3 regions of the Enterococcus sp. AZ103 genome follow, and region 1 is predicted to be linked to each of the others. Evidence: predicted binding sites of a transcription regulator. Region 1 holds the regulator's gene; each other region holds the start of a gene.
The links. Region 1 encodes HrcA, which represses chaperone genes, less so after heat shock. Its sites were predicted from a motif close to TTAGCACTCNNNNNNNNNGAGTGCTAA; they were not measured.

Region 2: clpP (ATP-dependent Clp endopeptidase proteolytic subunit ClpP) is a predicted target of HrcA. The motif match lies at 4,341-4,367, and genes of this name have one in related genera.
Region 3: groES (co-chaperone GroES) is a predicted target of HrcA. The motif match lies at 2,247-2,273, and genes of this name have one in related genera.

The regions. Positions count from the first base shown of each region.
Region 1 is NZ_JBIOSI010000001.1:1,922,362-1,929,277, reverse strand. It holds gene dnaK (molecular chaperone DnaK) at 53-1,888, opposite strand; gene grpE (nucleotide exchange factor GrpE) at 1,937-2,473, opposite strand; gene hrcA (heat-inducible transcriptional repressor HrcA) at 2,500-3,537, opposite strand; gene hemW (radical SAM family heme chaperone HemW) at 3,648-4,805, opposite strand; gene ID741_RS09635 (DMT family transporter) at 4,895-5,812, opposite strand; gene ribF (riboflavin biosynthesis protein RibF) at 5,922-6,869, opposite strand; gene truB (tRNA pseudouridine(55) synthase TruB) at 6,869-6,916, opposite strand, start outside.
Region 2 is NZ_JBIOSI010000001.1:2,792,198-2,799,113, reverse strand. It holds partial or broken gene ID741_RS13965 (IS3 family transposase) at 1-625, shown strand, start outside; gene ID741_RS13960 (DNA/RNA non-specific endonuclease) at 733-1,902, opposite strand; gene ID741_RS13955 (DNA/RNA non-specific endonuclease) at 2,089-2,811, shown strand; gene ID741_RS13950 (TraX family protein) at 2,903-3,673, shown strand; gene clpP (ATP-dependent Clp endopeptidase proteolytic subunit ClpP) at 3,711-4,304, opposite strand; gene ID741_RS13940 (hypothetical protein) at 4,498-5,013, shown strand; gene miaA (tRNA (adenosine(37)-N6)-dimethylallyltransferase MiaA) at 5,021-5,941, shown strand; gene hflX (GTPase HflX) at 5,944-6,916, shown strand, end outside.
Region 3 is NZ_JBIOSI010000001.1:69,649-76,564, reverse strand. It holds gene ID741_RS00375 (MBL fold metallo-hydrolase) at 1-736, shown strand, start outside; gene ID741_RS00370 (NAD(P)-dependent oxidoreductase) at 773-1,402, opposite strand; gene ID741_RS00365 (CPBP family intramembrane glutamic endopeptidase) at 1,473-2,126, opposite strand; gene groES (co-chaperone GroES) at 2,309-2,593, shown strand; gene groL (chaperonin GroEL) at 2,618-4,246, shown strand; gene ID741_RS00350 (response regulator) at 4,342-5,043, opposite strand; gene ID741_RS00345 (Spo0B domain-containing protein) at 5,015-6,568, opposite strand; gene ID741_RS00340 (2-hydroxycarboxylate transporter family protein) at 6,732-6,916, shown strand, end outside.

The DNA.
Region 1 (6,916 bases):
CAAAAACCAAAATGTTTTTTGCTTCAGTCTCGCTATCTAATTATTCTTAAGCTTATTTATCTTTGTCGTCGCCGTCAACTTCTTCAAAATCAGCATCTACGACATCATCCGCGCCACCTTGTGCAGCTTCTGGATTTTCTTCTGCTTGTTGTTGAGCTGCTTGTTCATAAAGTTTTACAGTTAAGCTTTGAACGATTTCATTCAATGCATCACGTTTAGTCTTCATGTCTTCGATGTTGTTAGCTTCAACAGCAGCTTTTAATTCATCGCGAGCTTCTTCGGCTTTTTTAACTTCTTCAGCGTCAACTTTTCCTTCTAACTCTTTCAAAGTTTTATCAACTGAGAATAATAAGGCATCAATGTCATTACGTAAATCAACTTCTTCTTTACGAACTTTATCAGCTTCAGCATTTGCTTCTGCATCTTTAACCATCCGTTCGATTTCATCATCAGATAAACCTGAAGAAGATTTAATCGTAATTTTTTGTTCTTTTTGTGTGCCTAAGTCTTTGGCAGAAACATTTACGATCCCGTTTTTATCAATATCAAATGTTACTTCGATTTGAGGAATACCACGTGGAGCTGGTGGAATATCAGTTAATTGGAATCTACCTAAAGTTTTATTATCAGTTGCCATTGGACGTTCACCTTGTAACACGTGAATATCTACTGCTGGTTGGTTATCAGCCGCTGTCGAGAATACTTGAGATTTACTTGTTGGAATTGTTGTGTTGCGGTCAATCAATTTAGTGAAGACTGAGCCCATTGTTTCAATCCCTAGAGATAATGGAGTGACATCAAGTAAAACAACATCTTTTACATCACCAGTGATAACGCCACCTTGAATAGCAGCACCCATGGCAACTACTTCATCTGGGTTCACTGATTTATTTGGTTCTTTAGCAGTTTCTTTACGTACTGCTTCAACTACTGCTGGAATACGAGTAGAACCACCAACTAAAATCACTTCATCAACTTCTGATTGAGAAAGTCCAGCATCTTTTAATGCTTGACGGACTGGTGTTTTAGTTCTTTCAACTAAATCAGCAGTAATTTCATCAAATTTTGCACGAGATAACGTATTTTCTAAGTGTAATGGACCAGCATCGCCTGCTGTAATAAATGGTAAGCTAATTTGAGTTGAGCTTACACCAGATAAATCTTTTTTGGCTTTTTCAGCTGCATCTTTCAATCTTTGCATAGCCATATTATCTAAACTTAAGTCAATACCATTTTCTTTTTTAAATTCAGCAACCAGATAGTCAATGATCTTGTTATCAAAATCATCCCCACCTAAATTGTTGTCACCAGCTGTTGATAATACATCAAAGACACCATCACCTAATTCAAGGATTGATACGTCAAATGTACCACCACCAAGGTCAAATACTAAGATTTTTTGGTCTTTGTCAGTTTTGTCTAAACCATATGCTAAAGCTGCTGCAGTTGGTTCATTAACGATCCGTTCAACTTCTAAACCAGCAATTTTACCAGCATCTTTTGTTGCTTGACGTTGACTATCATTAAAGTAAGCAGGAACAGTAATAACTGCTTTTTCAACTTTTTCACCTAAATAATCTTCTGCAAAACCTTTCATATATTGTAAGATCATTGCTGAAATTTCTTGAGGTGTATAAGATTTGCCATCCATTTCAACTTTATAACCAGCTTCACCCATATGACGTTTGATTGATGAAACAGTATGTGGATTAGTAACCGCCTGGCGTTTTGCTACTTCACCAACTTGGATTTCTCCATTTTTGAATGACACAACAGAAGGAGTTGTACGGTTACCTTCTGGATTTGCAATAATTTTTGCTTCATTACCTTCTAATACGGCAACGGCAGAGTTTGTTGTACCTAAGTCAATACCAATAATTTTACTCATAATTTTCAGTCTCCTTTATTTTTTAAGCTGACGAATCAGTGAATTTTTTTATTGTGCGACAATAACCATCGCTGGGCGTAACACGCGATCATGTAATTGATAGCCCTTTTGCAATACTTCCACAATTGAATCTGTAGGAACATCATCAGTTGCAGGAATTGTTTGCACTGCTTGATGCAGATTTGGATCAAATACAACATCAACTGCTGGAATTTCTGTAATTCCTTCTTCTTTCAAAGCTACAGTCAGACTTTCTAACACCATTTCCACACCTTTTTTAAGGCTAGCACCTTGATCATCATTTACTTCAGTAGCTAATGCACGTTCAAGGTTGTCAATCACAGGTAGAATTTTTTTAGCTAAATCTTGTGAACGATACTTAACTAATTGTTCTCGCTCATTTTTGTTGCGGTTTTGCATATTAGCAATTTCTGCTCGTGCCCGCAAAAACTTATCTTCCATCTCATTAAACTCTGCGGTTAATTGATCAAACTCAGAAATTTCGTTTTCTTCAATTGTTGTCTCAATTTCCTGATCCATTTCTTCATTCAATTCCGCATCATCGTGTTTGTTTTTTTCTGCCACTTTGCTCTTCCTTTCTGAGGAATATTTTAGTGATTCAAATCAAGGGAACGATAATAATCATCCAGTATTGCTGTCAGTTCGTAACGAAAAACATCTAATAAACCAAATATTTTCGAATAAGGCATTGAAGTCGGTCCCAATAAAGCAATTGTGCCGCGACCATGACCAATAATTTGATAGTTGGCTTGCACCATTGTCAAATTATCAAACATGCGATCTCCCAATTCAGCACCCATGCGAACATGAATCTCTTGATCAGTTGGTAAAAGTAATTTTGTCAATTCATCGGAATCTTGCATCAATGAATACATTGATTTGAACTGAGATAAATCGTCAGGATTTGCGTTCAAAATATTCATCCGACCACTGACAAAAACTTTTTCCTCAAAAGCTTCATTTAAAATGATATCGAACAATCGGCCAATACCATCAGTTGTTTGAAAATAACGATGTAAAATCATCGGAATTTCCGTTCTTAACTTCTGATAGACTGTTAAGAGCGGTTGACCGACTAGACGGTCATTAATGATCTTCACCATTTTTTCTAAGTCACTGCTTGCTACATTCTCAGGAATTCTAAAGACTTGGCTTTCTACATTTCCCTTGTCTGTCACGATAATTGCTAAAATCTGACGGTCATTCAAAGGAACAATTCTAAACCCTGTCAACGTCCGGTCCTTCATCTCAGGTCCTAAAGAAAATGCTGTATAACTAGTAACTTCTGATAAAATTTTGGCTGATTGTGAAATAATATCATCAATCTCATGAATGTCTTTTTTTAAGGAAGAACGAATTTGCTCTACTTCTTGCTTATTCACCTTAGCTGGCGTCAATAAATGATCAATGTAATAACGATAACCTTTTTTCGAAGGTACTCGTCCGGAAGATGAATGAGTCTTTTCAATTAAGCCATTTTCTTCCAATACTTTCATATCATTGCGAATTGTTGCCGAGCTTGCTTGTACGCCTTCTTCCATCAACCTTTTCGAACCAACTGGCTGACCAGTTTCAGTAAAGTCTTGGATGATCAAGCGGAGAATTAAATTTTGCCTTTCCGTTAACATATGCTCACCCTCTGGTTGGCACTCTTTATCTTTAAGTGCTAACTCGATTATAAATATACCATAATTGTAGATTAAGTCAAGAGAAAAGACAAAAAAATTAGCACTCTCTATTAAAGAGTGCTAATCGCATCATCAATTAAAAATTTTTCAAAGACTTCATTGCCTTTAAACATACCTGCCTGAGTTAAAAAGATTCGTTGATCACTGATTTGAAGCAATTTTTCATTGACTAATTCTTCAATGACTAGTGAATAAATATCTTCAATTCTTCTACCAAAGCGTTCTTTAAATTTTTCTTTAGACACGCCTTCTTTTTTTCGTAAACCTAAAAATAGTTCCTCTTCTATTTGGCTTTTAACAGTCAAAAATTCTTCTTCAATAATCGGTAATTGATCCTCTTTTAGAGGCTGTAAATAATGTTGAATCGGTCCACGATTTTTATAGCGTTTATCTCCTAAATACCCACTAGCTCCCGCACCAATTCCAAAATAATTTTGATTGTTCCAGTAAACCATATTGTGTTGACTTTCATAGCCGGGTTGAGCGAAATTACTGATTTCATATTGTTTTTTGCCGGCTTTTTCCAATGCTTCCATCACTTCTAAATACATTTGCGCTTCGATATCTTGCTCCGGTAAAATCATTTTTCCTTTACGAATCCAATTCATAAACATTGTTTTATTTTCCAAAATTAAAGAATACAACGCATAATGCGGCAAATCTAAAGCCAAAGCTTGCTGAATCGTCTCACGAAAACTTTCTAATGTTTGTCCCGGCAGAGCGTAGATTAAATCAATCGTGATATTATTAAAGTCCATTTTATCCAGCAATTTGATTGAATCATAGACATCTTCAGCGGTATGTTTTCGCCCAATTTTTCTTAATAAATGATTATCAAAAGTCTGAACACCCATTGATACACGATTCACACCATTATTCTTAAAAACTTGAAGTTTTTCTTCGGTTAAATCTCCCGGATTTGCTTCAACCGTAAATTCACCTTCACTATAGGGCAGAATTTCCCTTAAGCCTTTCAATAAAACCTCTAATTGATTGGCTGAAAGAGATGTTGGTGTACCTCCACCAACATAAATGGTGGGAACATTTTCCACTGGATATTCGATTAACTGTAATTTTGTTTCATTTAAGACAGCTGCAATATATTCATCTACCGGTTGCCCCTCAATAAAAACTTTATTAAAGTCACAGTAATAACATAGATGTTGACAAAAAGGGATATGAATATAGGCAGACGTTGCTCGGTTCATTTGGTTCATTTCTCGGTCTCCTTGTTGAATCTGCTAACAAAGTTTAACATGAATCATTAAATAAAAAAACATCCAAATAGATGGATGTTTCAACGCATTACTTTTATACTCATCCCAGCAACAATACATGCGAGACCAAAAAAAGTCACAATATTTGGTAATGGATCTCCTAAAATAATAATTCCTAATAAAACGGAAAAAACTACTTCTAATGACTGCGTTGCTTCTGTCGTGGCAAGTAATCGCAAATTATCATGCACCATTTGGGTACCTCGGAAAAACAAATAAGTAGCAATCACTCCTGATGAAAGTGCTACAATAAAACTTGCCGTTACCTGGCTTTGACTCGGCAAGCCACTACGTACGAACGCGATAACGCTGCAAATAAGCCAAGTTGGCAAACTACAAATAAGCATCGCTAAAATTCTTTCCATCGTTGTTAAATTGCTCCCTTCCACATTTAACAACATAACTTTTCGATTGCCTAATGGATAAGCAAAAGCTGCGACTAAAACAACAAAAAAAGCTAGTAAACTATTTTGCCAAGAACTAGCAGAAAAATGACTGGATTCCACCAATACTATTCCAAATAAAATAACTGCAAAACAAAACAAATCAAAGGTTGTCATGTGACTGTCTATTTTTGCTTGATTCGTTTTTGCTAAGAACGGTGCCAAGATACTACCAGCAATAATTGTAATCTGCCAGGTACTCGCCACTAACCAGCCAGGTGCCAAGGTGGACGCAAAAGTCAGCGGAACATAAAACAAACCAAAACCAACTTGACTCCATAAAATCCAGCGTAAAGGTGAGCGTTTGATCTCATTAAAGACTTTTCGAAGCTGATGTCTTTTTCTTGCTACGATAAAAAAGAAAAATGGCAGCATAATTAAATAACGGAGTGCGGCAGTCCAAAGCCAATCGCCGCCATCTAGAGACATCACTTGGTTTAAAACAAAAGTTATCGAAAAGAAAAAAGCTGAAATAACTCCTAATAAAACTGCCATTAACTCACTCCCGTCAATGATTGATATCTTTATTATATAGAAGAAATCACACGCGATCAAAATATTTTTTAGTTATTCTAATAGTTTTTGCAAAAAAACTCATCAATAACTACTTGATGAGTTCAAAATATTTACACGTATTCTCTTTGTCTTGCTCTAATTGTTGAATTAGTTCCTCTGCCGATGAAAATGCTACTTGACCTCTAAGCAAATGATACCAACGAACTTTTACTTTTTCTCCATAGATATCTTGGTCAAAATCTAAAATATTCAACTCAACTGTTAAGGGACGATTTGCTTCAAAAGTATCATTATGTCCAATCGATCCCATTGCCTGATACCACTTATTGCCGACAAAAATCTCATTGGCATACACGCCCTCTTTAGGTAAAAGAATATCATGATCAATTAAAATATTGGCTGTTGGATAACCTAGCGTGCGTCCTCTAGCATCACCATGGATAACAGTTCCTTTAGTTTCATAGACATAACCTAATAATTCATTTGCCGCCTCTAAATCGCCCTCTGATAACAATTGGCGAATGCGAGAGGAAGAGATTTTTTCACTGTCTTTAGTTTTTTCTGAAACAACAACTGTTTCGAAACGATTTTTAGCATAGATCGGCAAGTGATCAACATCGGCATCTTTTCCTTTACCGCCATAAGTATAATCAAATCCTACTACTGCGACTTTCCCATGAAGCGCAACTATATATTCATCAACAAATTTCTGCGGATCCTGTCCAGCAAATGCAGAGGTAAAGGCCACTTCATATAAATAATCAACACCTAAATTTTTCATTAAAACTTCTTTTTGTTTTAAGGTCGATAAATACTTAATCGGTGTCTCTTTTACTTTACTAAATACAACTGCAGGATGTTGATTGAAAGTCATGACTGCGAGTTTTAAGTTCCGCTCATGCGCAATTTGTTTACCTTTTTCAATAACTTCTTGGTGTCCTCGATGCACACCATCAAAAAAGCCCAAAACCAATACGACATCATCATCGGGAATCATCGCTTTTTGATAAGGATGATGTAGTTTAATTACTTCCATTAATTTGACTCCTGTTCATTTCGAATGACTTTACTAGGTTTTAATAA
Region 2 (6,916 bases), 870 kb from region 1:
TGAGGTCCGCTCATTCACGAGGAAATCTCGTCGTTATCATTCTTATCGTGGGAAGATCGGTGCGGTTACGAAAAATCGAATTCATCGACGCTTTTGCACAAGCATTTGTCATCAAAAGATTACGACAGATACGACAGAGCTAAAATATTTTGAACTAGACAAATCCGGGACCATTCGTGAAAAGAAACTGTATCTTGATCCCTTTTTAGATATGTACAACAGTGAGATTATTTCTTATCGTATTTCTGAAAAGCCAAATGCACTAGCGATCATGGAGGCATTGGAAGAAGCGATTCAAGTAACAAAAGACTGTCTCTACCGTCGAACCTTTCATTCTGATCAAGGCTGGGCTTATCAAATGAAGGCATACAATCATAAATTAAAAGAACATAAAATATTTCAAAGTATGTCCCGTAAGGGCACCTGCTTGGATAATTCAATCATGGAGAATTTCTTTAGTTTATTAAAACAAGAAATTTATTATGGACGAGAATTTCATAGCTTTGAGGAATTGAAACAAGCAATTGATAATTACATTTATTACTACAATCATGAACGTATGAAGAAAAAATTAAATTGGCAGAGTCCGGTGCAATTTAGAAAATCGGCATTGAAAGCAGCTTAAAATATAATAGCAGTAAAAACAAAGAAAAAAGGAGTGGATTTCTCCACTCCAAAAAAGTCTAACTATTTGGGGTCACTACATCACTACAATCTGCTAGTCTCTTTTATTTATTCAAAACCACAACGGCCATATCCTTGAGCAGCAGCTTCAGATTCAGTCATTGAAACAACTGAATTTGCATTAGAAAGTCCGCGACAATTGGCGTTAAAGTGATATTTTTTTCCAGATTGTGGTGCTACGTAAACAGTTCTTCCTTGGGCGGCTTGCTGTTGCGCAGCTTGTTCGGCTATAATTCTGGCTTGCTCAGCCGCCGCCGCTTGTTGTTCTTGAGCAATTCTGGCTTGTTCAGCTTCAGCTGCTGCGTGTTCTTCCGCAGCTTTCCGGTCATTTTCTGCTTGAATTTCAGCAGTGGTTCGACTACTTCCGTCGGCGTAATTAATTTCAACACCATCTTGGATATTAAAGATATAAACATTGAAACTAATTTCATCGTTATTAATTGATTGAGCTTGAAGTTGGACGCCTCGTGCAACTAATTCATTTTCACGAAAGATTGGTGTGACTGAATAACGAACAAATTTCTTCGGATTTTGTTTTAGGAAATAAGCAATATCAGACTCAAAGCGTAACATTTCAGGACTGTTTAGTTGCCGTGTACCGGTAATTAAGTTTTTTAAATTATTATTTTGACCAGTTAATTGAAAACCAATCAAATGACTACGATTGTAGAGATAATTGTTATCAATTTTTTTATTTCGCCAACCTGTCGGATCAACCGTTAGGGCTTCTCTTTTTTCACTTGGCATCAAAGATTTGTTTAGTAAGGCTTCACCGTATGTTGCCCGATTTAATGAATCTAAGTCACCATAACTTTCCCAATACCCGATGTCTGTACCCGAGTCTTCTTCAGTAAAAGTCGGTTTACCGCCATTTACATCGATTGTCTGCTGATCTGTATATTCCATGGCTGCCAGCTCTTGATGGATCTGCTGTTGCTCTTTTTGGAAATCCAACGCAATTGTTTTACCGGCATTTCCTGTATCTGGTAAATCTTTTTTCTTACTTGTTTCTGTTGAAGCAATCGTCGTTGATACAGTTGTTGGTGATGTTTGTTGAGGTTCAGGTGCCAAGATGCTGCCGGCAGCCATGATAAATAATGAACCAACAATAATATAGCCACTTTTTTTCTTGTCAGTTTTTTTACGAAATGCCGAAATAAAATTGACAATACCAAAAACAAAAGCGATGAAGCCTAACACAATTAATAATGTTTCCATTCTAACGCCCCCTTTATATTTATTTTATCAAACTTCTTCCAAAAATCTCGAAAAAATTTTTATATTAAAAGAAATCCTGAAGATAATTTTTAATTAGTATCAAACATTCTAAAAAAAATTATCTTCATCGTTATTTAAAAAATCTGCTATAATAATTAAGCAAAAAAATTAAAAAAAGAGGTATGTATGGTTAAAAAAAAGAGACCGACTGTCGTTAGCGGCATTATTATATTATTAGCAATTGCTTATGGTGTTTACAGTCAAAGCAATCCAGAAAATCAGACGATATCAACAGAACCTAGTATTTCATCTACGATGCCAAGTGTTACGATTGATCATTTATCAGAAATTCCAGATTATAATGGTGAAAAAGTCATTACGTTGAACCAAAATAATTCCAATTTTAACGAAACTGACTTGTCATTAGCCAATGGTTCATGGACAATTTTTTCTGATTTAGATGATCTCAATCGCGTAGGACCAGCAAATGGAATGTTAAGTCAAGAGTTGATGCCAACAGAAGAAAGAGAAAGTTTAAACGTTAAGCCAACTGGCTGGCATCAAAAATTTTATGATGATCAACCTTTATATAATCGTTGTCATCTGGTTGCTTTTCAATTAAGTGGCGAAAATAATAACTGGAAAAACTTGATGACTGGAACGGCTCGTTTCAATCACCCGGGTATGACTAAGTATGAGGAAGAGGTTGGCGATTATATTCGTGAAACAAAACATCATGTACGTTATCGTGTATCACCTTATTTTAAAGACGATGAATTGGTTGCTCGTGGGGTCCAGATGGAAGCTCAAAGTATTGAGGATTCAAATGTTTCGTATAATGTTTTTATTTACAATGTGCAAGATGGTGTAACGATTGATTATACCACTGGTTATTCTAAAGCGAGCTAAGTGACAATTTTGTTCGCAGCATTTCAGACTAACGTCCCATTTTTATAAAGTTTTTCTTTGCTAAGATAAGAATTGAAAGCGGGGAGATGAAATGTTAAAAAAAGGTTTATCTAGTTATCAATTAAAAATTATAGCAATTGTTTTTATGGTAATCGATCATATCAATACTTATTTTGGTGCAAGTTTAGGGTGGCCTTTGTGGGTATCTTGGTTGGGTCGATTTGTAGCACCATTATTTGTTTTTTTATTGATTGAAGGATTTTTTTATACTCATAGTCGAAAAAAATATTTGAGGCGATTAAGCTTAGGCGCGGGGATAATGCTTTTAGGGAATAGTTTAATTAATTTTTTGGCTGACAATTATACCGATCATTTCACTGGTGGTTTTAGTGTGTTGCAATTAATTGGACCAAATAATATTTTTCTAACATTGGCATTATTGTTCGCTTTGATATGGGCAGTTGATTTAAGTCGAGAGAATGGTAAATATTTAGTAGTAGCGGGATTTTTATTACTGCCAATTTTGTTCAGTGAAGGTGGTCTTTATTTATTGCCAATTAGCTTAATTTTTTACTTTAGCCACTTGAAGCAAAATTCGAAAATTCTTTATTTAGGAGTTTTTGCTATTTGTTTTGTTTTGTTTGCGTGGAGTATTGTTATTTTTTGGCAGATGAATACTGGGGAGAGTTTGTATCAATATTTGACGTTTGATAATGAGTTTATGATGGTGACGGTATTACCATTGATTTATTTATACAATGGAAAAAGAGGCGGTTATCAAACCAAAACATCTAAATATTTCTTTTACGTTTTTTATCCATTGCATCTATGGGTGATTTATTTAGTAAATATGTTTATATAAAAAAACTCCTGCAAAAAATTTGCAGGAGTCATTTTGTTTAGCTTAAAGCTGAACTATTTTCCATTACTTCGTCAATTAGACCATATGCTTTTGCTTCTTCAGCTGTCATATAGTTGTCACGGTCAGTATCTTTTTCAATCACTTCAAGTGGTTGACCAGTCCGTTCAGCTAAAATTTTATTCAAGCGTTCGCGAGTTTTTAAGATATGTTTTGCTGCAATTTCGATTTCAGTTGCTTGACCTTGGGCGCCACCTAATGGTTGGTGAATCATGATTTCAGCATTCGGTAAGGCAAAACGTTTCCCTTTTTGGCCAGCTGTTAATAAGAAACTACCCATTGATGCAGCCATCCCTAAAACGATTGTTTGGACATCGGCTTTTACAAAGTTCATTGTGTCAAAAATTGCTAAACCGGCAGATACACTACCACCAGGAGAGTTAATGTAGATATAAATATCTTTTTCAGAGTCTTGTGCATCTAAAAATAGTAATTGGGCAATCACTGAGTTTGCCACGTTATCATCAATCGCGCCACTCAACATAATAATCCGGTCTTTTAATAGACGAGAGTAAATATCGTAAGCTCTTTCGCCACGAGATGATTGTTCAATAACTGTAGGGACTAAATTCATAGGAAATTCCTCCTCAAATCTTTTTTCAAAATTATTTTAGCACACTTCAAGTGTAATTGCTAAATTCTAAAACATAGTATAATCGATTGGTCAACATTGGTCAAATGTTTTGGACGATTATTTTGACTTTCTTCAACCATCCTTTTTATTTCGGAAATATGGTAATATAAAAGACAGGAAAAGAGGGTGAAAAATGAGTACTGGACTTATTGGGTTAATCGGTGTTTTGATTGGTGCTGCGATTGTTGGCGTGACAGTTTTTTTCTTTTTTAAATATCAAGAAAGACAAACTTATCGGAAACGAGAACTTGAACACCGAGTAAAAGAAATTGAAGTAATGAATTTATTAAATAAAAAAATCAATGAAATTTTGAGTAAACGTAGCTTAATGATGGAAAATTACGTTAGTTTCAATGCATTTGATGATACTTATATAGCAATTGATGATTATATTTATTTGCAATCTTTTGCCGCACAAAATAATTTTTATTTACCGACATATCTAGTGGAAGAGTTTTTTAAAAATATTTCCCATCGTAAAATGGTTATTTCACCTGAAGAAACCGTTCGTTTGGGAGGTTACGCATACAAGGGTGGACGAGTATTGATGGAATCTTTTGCTGATGAATTACTTTCAATTACGCAGGAAAAGAAAAATCAATTAGCACGTTTAACAAAAGAACCGTTACGCTATTTTGATGTAAAGTAGGAATATAATGGAGAAAGTATTAGTTATAGTTGGACCAACAGCGGTTGGTAAGACCAGTTTGAGTATTGATTTAGCAAAAAAATTTAACGGTGAAATTATTAGTGGTGACTCTTTGCAAGTTTATCGAACACTAGATATTGGTACTGCCAAAGTGACTGAAAAAGAAAAAGAGAGAATTCCCCATTATTTAATTGATGTTAAGGATCCAAATGAAAATTACTCAGTTGCAGAGTTTCAAAAAGAAGCGCGAAAAAAAATTGTGGATATTACTGCTACGGGAAAATTACCAATCGTAGTAGGTGGTACAGGCTTATATATTCAATCCTTGTTATGGGATTATCAGTTAGGTAAAGCTGAAACTGACCATGATCCTCAGTTAAGAAAAAAATATGAAATATTTGCTGAAAAAAACGGCAAATCAGCACTTTGGGGGCAGTTAAAAGCGCTCGATCCATTAGCAGCAGAGAAAATCCACTTTAATAATCAAAAAAAAGTTATTCGAGCATTGGAAGTTTTTGAATTAACTGGACGTTCAATTTTTTCACCAGAAAAAACACCTAAATTGCTTTATAATCCAATGATTATTGGCTTAAATACAGAAAGAAAATTGTTATATCAGCGGATCAATCAACGGGTGGATCAAATGATTAATGATGGGTTATTGGATGAAGCCGAAAAACTTTTTGTTACGCCTACTGTTCAAGCAGCTCAAGGAATAGGCTATAAAGAATTATTCCCATATTTTCGAGGAGAACAATCTTTAACTGAAGCAACCGAAGAAATTAAGTTGCAATCCAGAAGATATGCCAAGCGGCAGTTGACTTGGTTTAGAAATCGAATGCCTGTTGTTTGGTATGATTTGGTGCAACAACCAGAAACTATTACAAATATAGAAAATGCTGTGGCAACATGGCTTAAGGAGGGATAGAATTGTCAGAACGCGTAATTCTAGTTGGTGTAGAAACAGATGATACAACATCCAATTTTTTAGAATCCATGCACGAATTGGCCGGATTAACTAAAACGGCCCATGGTGAAATTGTGTATTCATTGACCCAAAAACGTCAAAAAGTAGACCGCCAAACAATTATCGGTAAAGGAAAAATGGCTGAACTGCAACAATTAGTAGAAGCTCATGAAGCTGATTTAGTTATTTTTAACCATGCTTTATCTCCTCGCCAAGCAGAGACAATTGAAGGTATTGTAGGTGTGCCGGTAATTGATCGTATTCAATTAATATTAGATATTTTTGCCCAAAGAGCTCGTTCAAAAGAAGGCAAATTGCAAGTCGAGTTGGCGCAATTAAATTATTTATTTCATCGATTAACTGGTCAAGGGCAAAGTTTATCTCGTTTAGGTGGTGGGATTGGTACTCGTGGACCTGGAGAAACCAAATTGGAAACAGATCGCCGACATATTCGCCGACGAATTTCTGCTATTAAAAAAGATTTAAAAGAAGTGGAAGCCCATCGTGAACGTTCTCGTCAAAAAAGAAACGATTCAACTGTCTTTCAAATTGGTTTAATAGGTTATACTAATGCCGGTAAATCAACGATCTTTAATTTACTTACGAGCGCTGATACTTATTCACAAGATCAATTATTTGCCACTTTAGATCCTTTGACTAAACGTTGGTCATTACCGCAAGGAATGCAAACAACGGTAACTGATACTGTTGGATTCATTCAAGATTTACCAACACAATTAGTGGATGCCTTTCATTCAACTTTAGAAGAAAGCCGTGGAATGGATTTATTATTACATGTGGTGGATGCTAGTGCTGAGGACCGTCAGCAGCAAGAACAGACGGTTTTAGATTTGTTGAAAGAGTTGGAGATGGAAGATATTTCCACACTGACTGTTTACAATAAAGCCGATAAAATCAATCCGATTCAATTTGCAC
Region 3 (6,916 bases), 1.9 Mb from region 1:
GAGTGCAGGCAAAAAAATATTAGTCGATGCTGGCTTAAGTGGCAAAAAAATTATTAGTTTATTAGCTGAAGTCGACCGTAAACCGGAAGACTTAGATGCGATTTTAGTGACCCATGAGCATCGTGATCACATTCATGGCGTGGGTGTATTAGCACGAAAGTATAAATTACCAGTTTATGCGAATGAAAAAACTTGGCAAGCGATGATGCCTCTGATTGGTAAAGTCGATTTGGAACAGAAACAAATTTTTGATATGGGTAAAGTCTTAACTTTTGGTGATATGGATATTGAAAGCTTTGGCGTTTCTCATGATGCAGCAGCACCGCAGTTTTATCGTTTCTATAAAGATGGTCATTCTTTTGTGATGCTGACAGATACCGGTTATGCTAGTGAACATGTGAAGGGAATTATTTCTGATGCCGATGCTTATTTAGTCGAAAGTAATCATGATTTGGAAATGTTGCGGATGGGACCTTATCCTTGGAATTTAAAGCAACGGATTTTAGGAGATCGGGGACATTTATCCAATGAAGATGGCGCCTTAGTGATGACCGACATTATCGGCGATCATACGAAGCGCGTATATCTGGGGCATTTGAGTAAAGAAAACAACATGAAAGAGTTGGCCCATATGACAATGGAAGAAACATTGTTACGCTATGATTTAGGTGTCAATCATCAGTTTCAAATTTTTGATACAGATCCTAATGCCGCTACAGAATTATTTGCTATTTAAAAAATTCCGTCTCAATGAAGAGACGGAATTTTTTTTTTAGATAGTTACGACACTAATATGTTGATTGGGGTGGGTATTATTGACTGCTTCGTCTACCATAGCAATTGCGTAGTCAGCCATACTAATCATAGAGTCGCCATTAGCATCAGTTAACGTGCGGTCATCACTTAAAGTATATTTGCCGGTGCGTTCACCATTTGGTACGAAATAAGATGCAGGGCTAATATAGGTCCAGTGGAGATTCTTGCTGTCTTTTAATTCTAAGAAAGCTTTGTACATATTGTACGCTGTGGGATAATAGCCGGCATTAGGATCTGATAAATCAATCATCCGTTCTGTTTTGGCATCGTCCATAAATAAGGAAGAAGTCCCGCCAAGCACTAATAAACGAGTTTCCGTGCCACTAAGCAGGTCAATTAAATGCTGCAAGGATGTTTGATGTAATTCTTCATGACCACTAGGTGCGCGAAAAGCATCGATGACCACATCAAAAGCAAGCAAATCTTCTTTGGTTAGATCAAATAAATCTTTTTTAACAAAAGGAACGTCAGAAGCTAATTTTTCTGGGCTACGGACAATAGCAGTGACATCCAAATGACGAGCCAGCGCTTCTTTTAAAATCAAAGAACCGGCGTGTCCAGTAGCACCAATTACTGCAATTTTCATATAAAAAACCTCCTATACTGATTTCTCTTTCAGTGTAAGGAGGTTTTTTAAAAAAAGCAAAGAAAAGCAATTATAATAAGCCAGCTTGACGTGCAGCTAATTGGACAATTATTACTAATAAATTCATCCCTACGTGGGTAATCATTGAAGTCCCAATCCGTCCAGTATAACGATATAAGAAACAGAAGAATAAACCTAAGCCGCCATATAATAAATAATGTCCATCAACGTGAGCGGCTGCAAATAAAGCCGAGCTGATTAATGCTGGCAAGATAAAGCCCCAGCGATTTGATAAGGCGCCAAAGATTGCCCGGCGGAAAACCAATTCTTCCATAATCGGTCCTGCGATAGTAGTGGCTAAAATAAATACCATGTTCTCTTGAATCAGTTGAATAATATTTTCAGTATTTTGTGATGCGGTGGGGGCATTGAAAAAAGCCTGTTCCACCATGAGTAAAACATTCTGTAAAAGGATGGAGCCGAAGATTCCTAAGAAGCCAAAGAGAATCATCCAACCGATCGCTTTTGGTTTCTGTTCAATGTTAAATTTTTGACTTTTAAATAGATAGATTAATAGTAATATTGCGCCAATAATATAGGCAAAAGTCGTCATGGTGATGCTTTGGTTTTGAGTAGGTCGAACAATTAAAGCGAAGATCACAGGTGATAGGTAGACCATCAGGTAAGTGATAATTGTTGCGATACTATATTTTTTTGCTGTCATAGATACTTCCTTTAAATTTTTTCTTTTAAGTATAGCATAAATAGATCTAGAAAAAATTTAAAAAAATCAGATGAAAAACTTGCAAAATGAATCGAAAATGAGTATCATAAGAAATGTGAGTTAGCACTCTTTAGTTAAGAGTGCTAATAATAAAAACCAATCAAATTTTGGAGGGATTTATCGTGTTAAAACCATTAGGTGATCGCGTGATTTTAGAAGTAGCGCAAGAAGAAGAAAAAACTGTAGGTGGTTTAGTTTTAGCATCAGCTGCTAAAGAAAAACCCCAAACAGCTAAAGTTGTAGCTATTGGTGAAGGTAGCACACTTGAAAACGGTGAAAAAAGTCCAATGCCAGTTGCCGTTGGTGATATGGTAATGTTTGAAAAATATTCAGGTACAGAAGTAAAATATGAAGGCACTGAATACTTAATTATCTCTGCCAAAGATATTATGGCAATCGTTGAATAATAAAAAATTTTGAGGTGAAAAATCATGACAAAAGAAATTAAATTTGCAGAAGACGCACGGGCAGCAATGCTTCGTGGGGTAGATAAATTAGCGGATACAGTAAAAGTAACATTAGGCCCTAAAGGTCGTAACGTTGTTTTAGAAAAATCTTATGGCTCTCCATTGATTACTAATGATGGCGTAACAATTGCTAAAGAAATCGAATTAGATGACCATTTTGAAAATATGGGGGCTAAATTAGTTTCTGAAGTTGCATCAAAAACCAACGACATCGCTGGTGACGGTACAACAACTGCAACTGTTTTAACACAAGCAATCGTACGTGAAGGCTTGAAAAACGTCACAGCTGGTGCTAACCCAATGGGTATCCGTCGCGGAATCGAATTAGCTACTAAAACAGCAGTTGAAGAATTACACAATATTTCTTCAATCGTTGATTCAAAAGATGCGATCGCACAAGTTGCGGCAGTTTCTTCTGGTAGCGAAGAAGTAGGTAAATTAATCGCTGAAGCAATGGAAAAAGTTGGTAACGATGGTGTTATTACGATTGAAGAATCAAAAGGGATCGATACTGAATTAGATGTTGTAGAAGGTATGCAATTTGACCGTGGTTACTTATCTCAATATATGGTAACTGATAACGATAAAATGGAAGCAGCTTTAGAAAATCCATACATCTTAATCACTGACAAAAAAATCTCTAACATTCAAGATATCTTGCCATTGTTAGAACAAGTATTACAACAATCTCGTTCACTATTAATCATTGCTGATGACGTGGATGGCGAAGCTTTACCAACCTTGGTATTGAACAAAATCCGTGGAACATTTAACGTAGTTGCTGTTAAAGCACCTGGTTTTGGTGACCGTCGTAAAGCGATGTTGGAAGACTTAGCTATCTTGACTGGTGCAACAGTAATTACAGAAGACTTAGGTTTAGAATTAAAAGATGCAACAGTTGAAAACTTAGGTTCTGCTGGTAAAGTTGTAGTAGATAAAGACAATACAACTATCGTTGAAGGCGCTGGCGACAAAGAACGCTTGGCTGAACGAGTAGAATTAATCAAACGCCAAATTGGTGAAACAACTTCTGACTTTGACCGTGAAAAATTACAAGAACGCTTAGCTAAATTAGCTGGTGGGGTTGCAGTGGTTAAAGTTGGTGCGGCAACTGAAACTGAATTAAAAGAATTAAAATTACGAATTGAAGATGCTTTAAATGCGACTCGCGCAGCAGTTGAAGAAGGTATTGTTGCTGGTGGTGGTACAGCATTAGTTAACGTTATCAATAAAGTAACTGAATTAGATGCAGAAGGCGATGCAGCAACTGGAATTAAGATTGTTGTTCGTGCTTTAGAAGAACCAGTACGTCAAATTGCTGAAAATGCTGGCTTCGAAGGTTCAGTTATTATCGACAAATTAAAAACTGCAAATGATGGCTTAGGCTTTAACGCTGCTACTGGCGAATGGGTAAACATGGTGGATGCCGGAATCGTGGATCCAACTAAAGTGACTCGTTCAGCATTACAAAATGCAGCTTCTGTATCAGCATTGTTGTTAACAACTGAAGCAGTTGTTGCTGACAAACCTGCTGAAGGTGGCGCAGCTGCGGCTCCAGCAATGGACCCAAGCATGATGGGCGGCATGATGTAATTCATCAGAATTTTTAGAACTCCGAGAAATCGGGGTTCTTTTTTTCAGCAAAAAACCTTCACTTTGCCTAACGTACAAAGTGAAGGTTTATTTTTTTATTTTGGAAAATATTTTTGCCAGAGGGCGGGATTTTTTATTTGATAAGTTTGGAAAGGACGGCCTTGTTTGCGGTAGATTACGTCACTGGTTAATAAGTCTTGCTGTTCTAAAAATTGCATATATTTGCGGACGGAGACGTGGGAAAAGCCACTTTTTTCCGCTAATTCTGCTACCGTGAAGCTAGCAGGAAATTCCTGCATAGTTTTGTAAATACGAGCCAGTGTGGCTTTGGAGAGTCCTTTTTCCAAAATCAATTCTGCTTTCTTTTGGCTTTTGTCGTAAAATAGCTGGTCAATTTGGGCTTGATTTAATTCTTCATGCTGGAGCATAGTTGTTTTTGCTAAGAAACTTTCAAAGCTTTGGGCAAAGCGCTCATAACTAAATGGCTTCATTAAATAATCTAAAATGCCTAAATGATGGGCGGCTTTTAAGGCTTCAGTTTGGTTCTCAGCTGTGATTAAAATGACTTCACCGGGAAATTCTTGTTGTCGGAGATCTCGCAAAAAGGCTAAGCCATCATCATGTTTTAAGTGTAAATCCAACAAAATTAAATCTATCTGTTCCTCAGCTAGAAGTGTCTGGGCATCATCGGTGGAGGCTGCCTCTAAAATATTCAGTTGGGAGTCAATTTTGGTTAAATAGCTTTGATGGATGAAGGCAACCATCGGATCATCCTCTAAAATTAAAATGGTGGTCATCAATCTCACCTCGATAGTCAGTTTTAAAAATTAATTGTAAGTAATCTTGCTGATAGTGCCAGTCGAATGTGCCATTTAGAGCTTCTAACGTATTGTTGAAATATAAAGTCGAAAATTGTTTTTCAATCGAAGCAACTTGTTCACTAGATGCGACAAATGAATAAGTCGTTTGTAATCGCTGGTCCTGATAATTTATTTGTAGCAATATTTCGGCTGGTAGTTCCCATTGAAATAAGAAATGTTCCACAAAACGGTATAGGTTTAGCAGTTGTTCAGTTACTTTAGGGTCATCGGTTTTAGGAATCTCTGGTGTAATCTCCACCCACAAATGAGATTGTTCTTCTAAAAATTTCTGTCTTTGATTTAATAAAAAACCAGCAATCAATGGATTATTGACTAGGATGGCCAAACGAGAGATTAATTCCTTCTCTGGCTGAATAATGTCTTTTAGATAATCATTGAGTTTTTCGTAGGCACCAAGTTCGGCTAAACCATAAATCACATGGAGTTTGTTCATGAACTCATGGGCCTGATTTTGTAAGGCTGTTGCATAATTGGTGGTGGAAGATAATTGATCAGCTAAAAATAGTGTCTCAGTAGCATTTCTTAAAAATAAGATGGAACCGATTTTGCTATTTTTGACGATGATTGGTGCAGCTGAAAAGAAATAATCCTGTCCAGCTTGTTGGTAAAACTGCTCATTTTTTTGGGATAAATCTAGTTGCCCTAAATCTTCGAAAATATCATTTAGTTTTAAGCCAATCAGCTGTTCATCATTTGCTACTTTTTGTTGGGCAAAAAATTCAGCTTGGTGGTTGGTTAATAATATCTTTTGTTGCAAATCCACCACGAAGACCGCATCTTTGGTTTCATTTAACATGGCGTTGCGTTCTTCTAATAGACGGGCGATTTCTTTTGGTTCTAAATTATGTAATTGTAATTTCAAAAAGTAGGTGATTAAAAAGGCCATCAATAAGCCAATTGCCAAACTGATAAACAAGGCCATCGTATAATCATTTTTCGATTTATTGATTAAACTGCCGAGAGAAGTCGTATTAATTCCTAAGGCAACGACGCCAATCTGTTTGTCCTGATAAAAAACTGGCACAAAGCCTCGTAGTGATTCTCCCAAAGTCCCAGCACTGGTGGAAAGATGTTCTTTTCCTTCTAAAGCTGGCGCTTCATCGCCTCCCTGAAAAGGCTTGCCAATCTGTTGTTGATTTGGGTGAGTGAGCCGCGTACCATCCATATTCAAGATGACGGTAAAGTCTAACTGGTAAAGCTCAGTCACTTTTTGACTAAAGGCTTGTAATTCATCAGAAGATTCGCCCTTTTCCAGAGCATTCAACACCCGTGAATCGTCAGCAATTAATTTTCCCGTTCTCAAAAGTAAATTGCCTTCCTCTTTTTGAATATAGCGGGTATTTTGATAAGAAATCAGTAAATAAAACAAGGTTGTCACCACTAATAGTACCGAAATAAAACTAATTGCCAATAATATCCACAAACGTAAGCCTTTTTTCATAGGAACCCTCCAATTTTCAGTATAACACAATCAGAGTGTAGCGCTTTTTCTTTGTGAAAAGCACCACTTACTTTCTTTAGTTAAATAAGTTAAATAAACTATTTTGTTGAAACCGGATACATTATATTAAGCATATCAAAGAGATACACAAGGAGGAAACAAAATGGATCAGAAGTTAAATAAAACTGTTTTAGCCAAAGAAGAGCTAGCTGAAAAAACAAAATGGTGGCAGAAAATTCAGATTGGCTCCGTCAGTCTACCTGTCTATGCGACGATGGCAACCATTATTTTCATCACGGGGATGCTACAAGAATTACCGGTTAATATGTTGGGTGGCTTTGCGGTTAT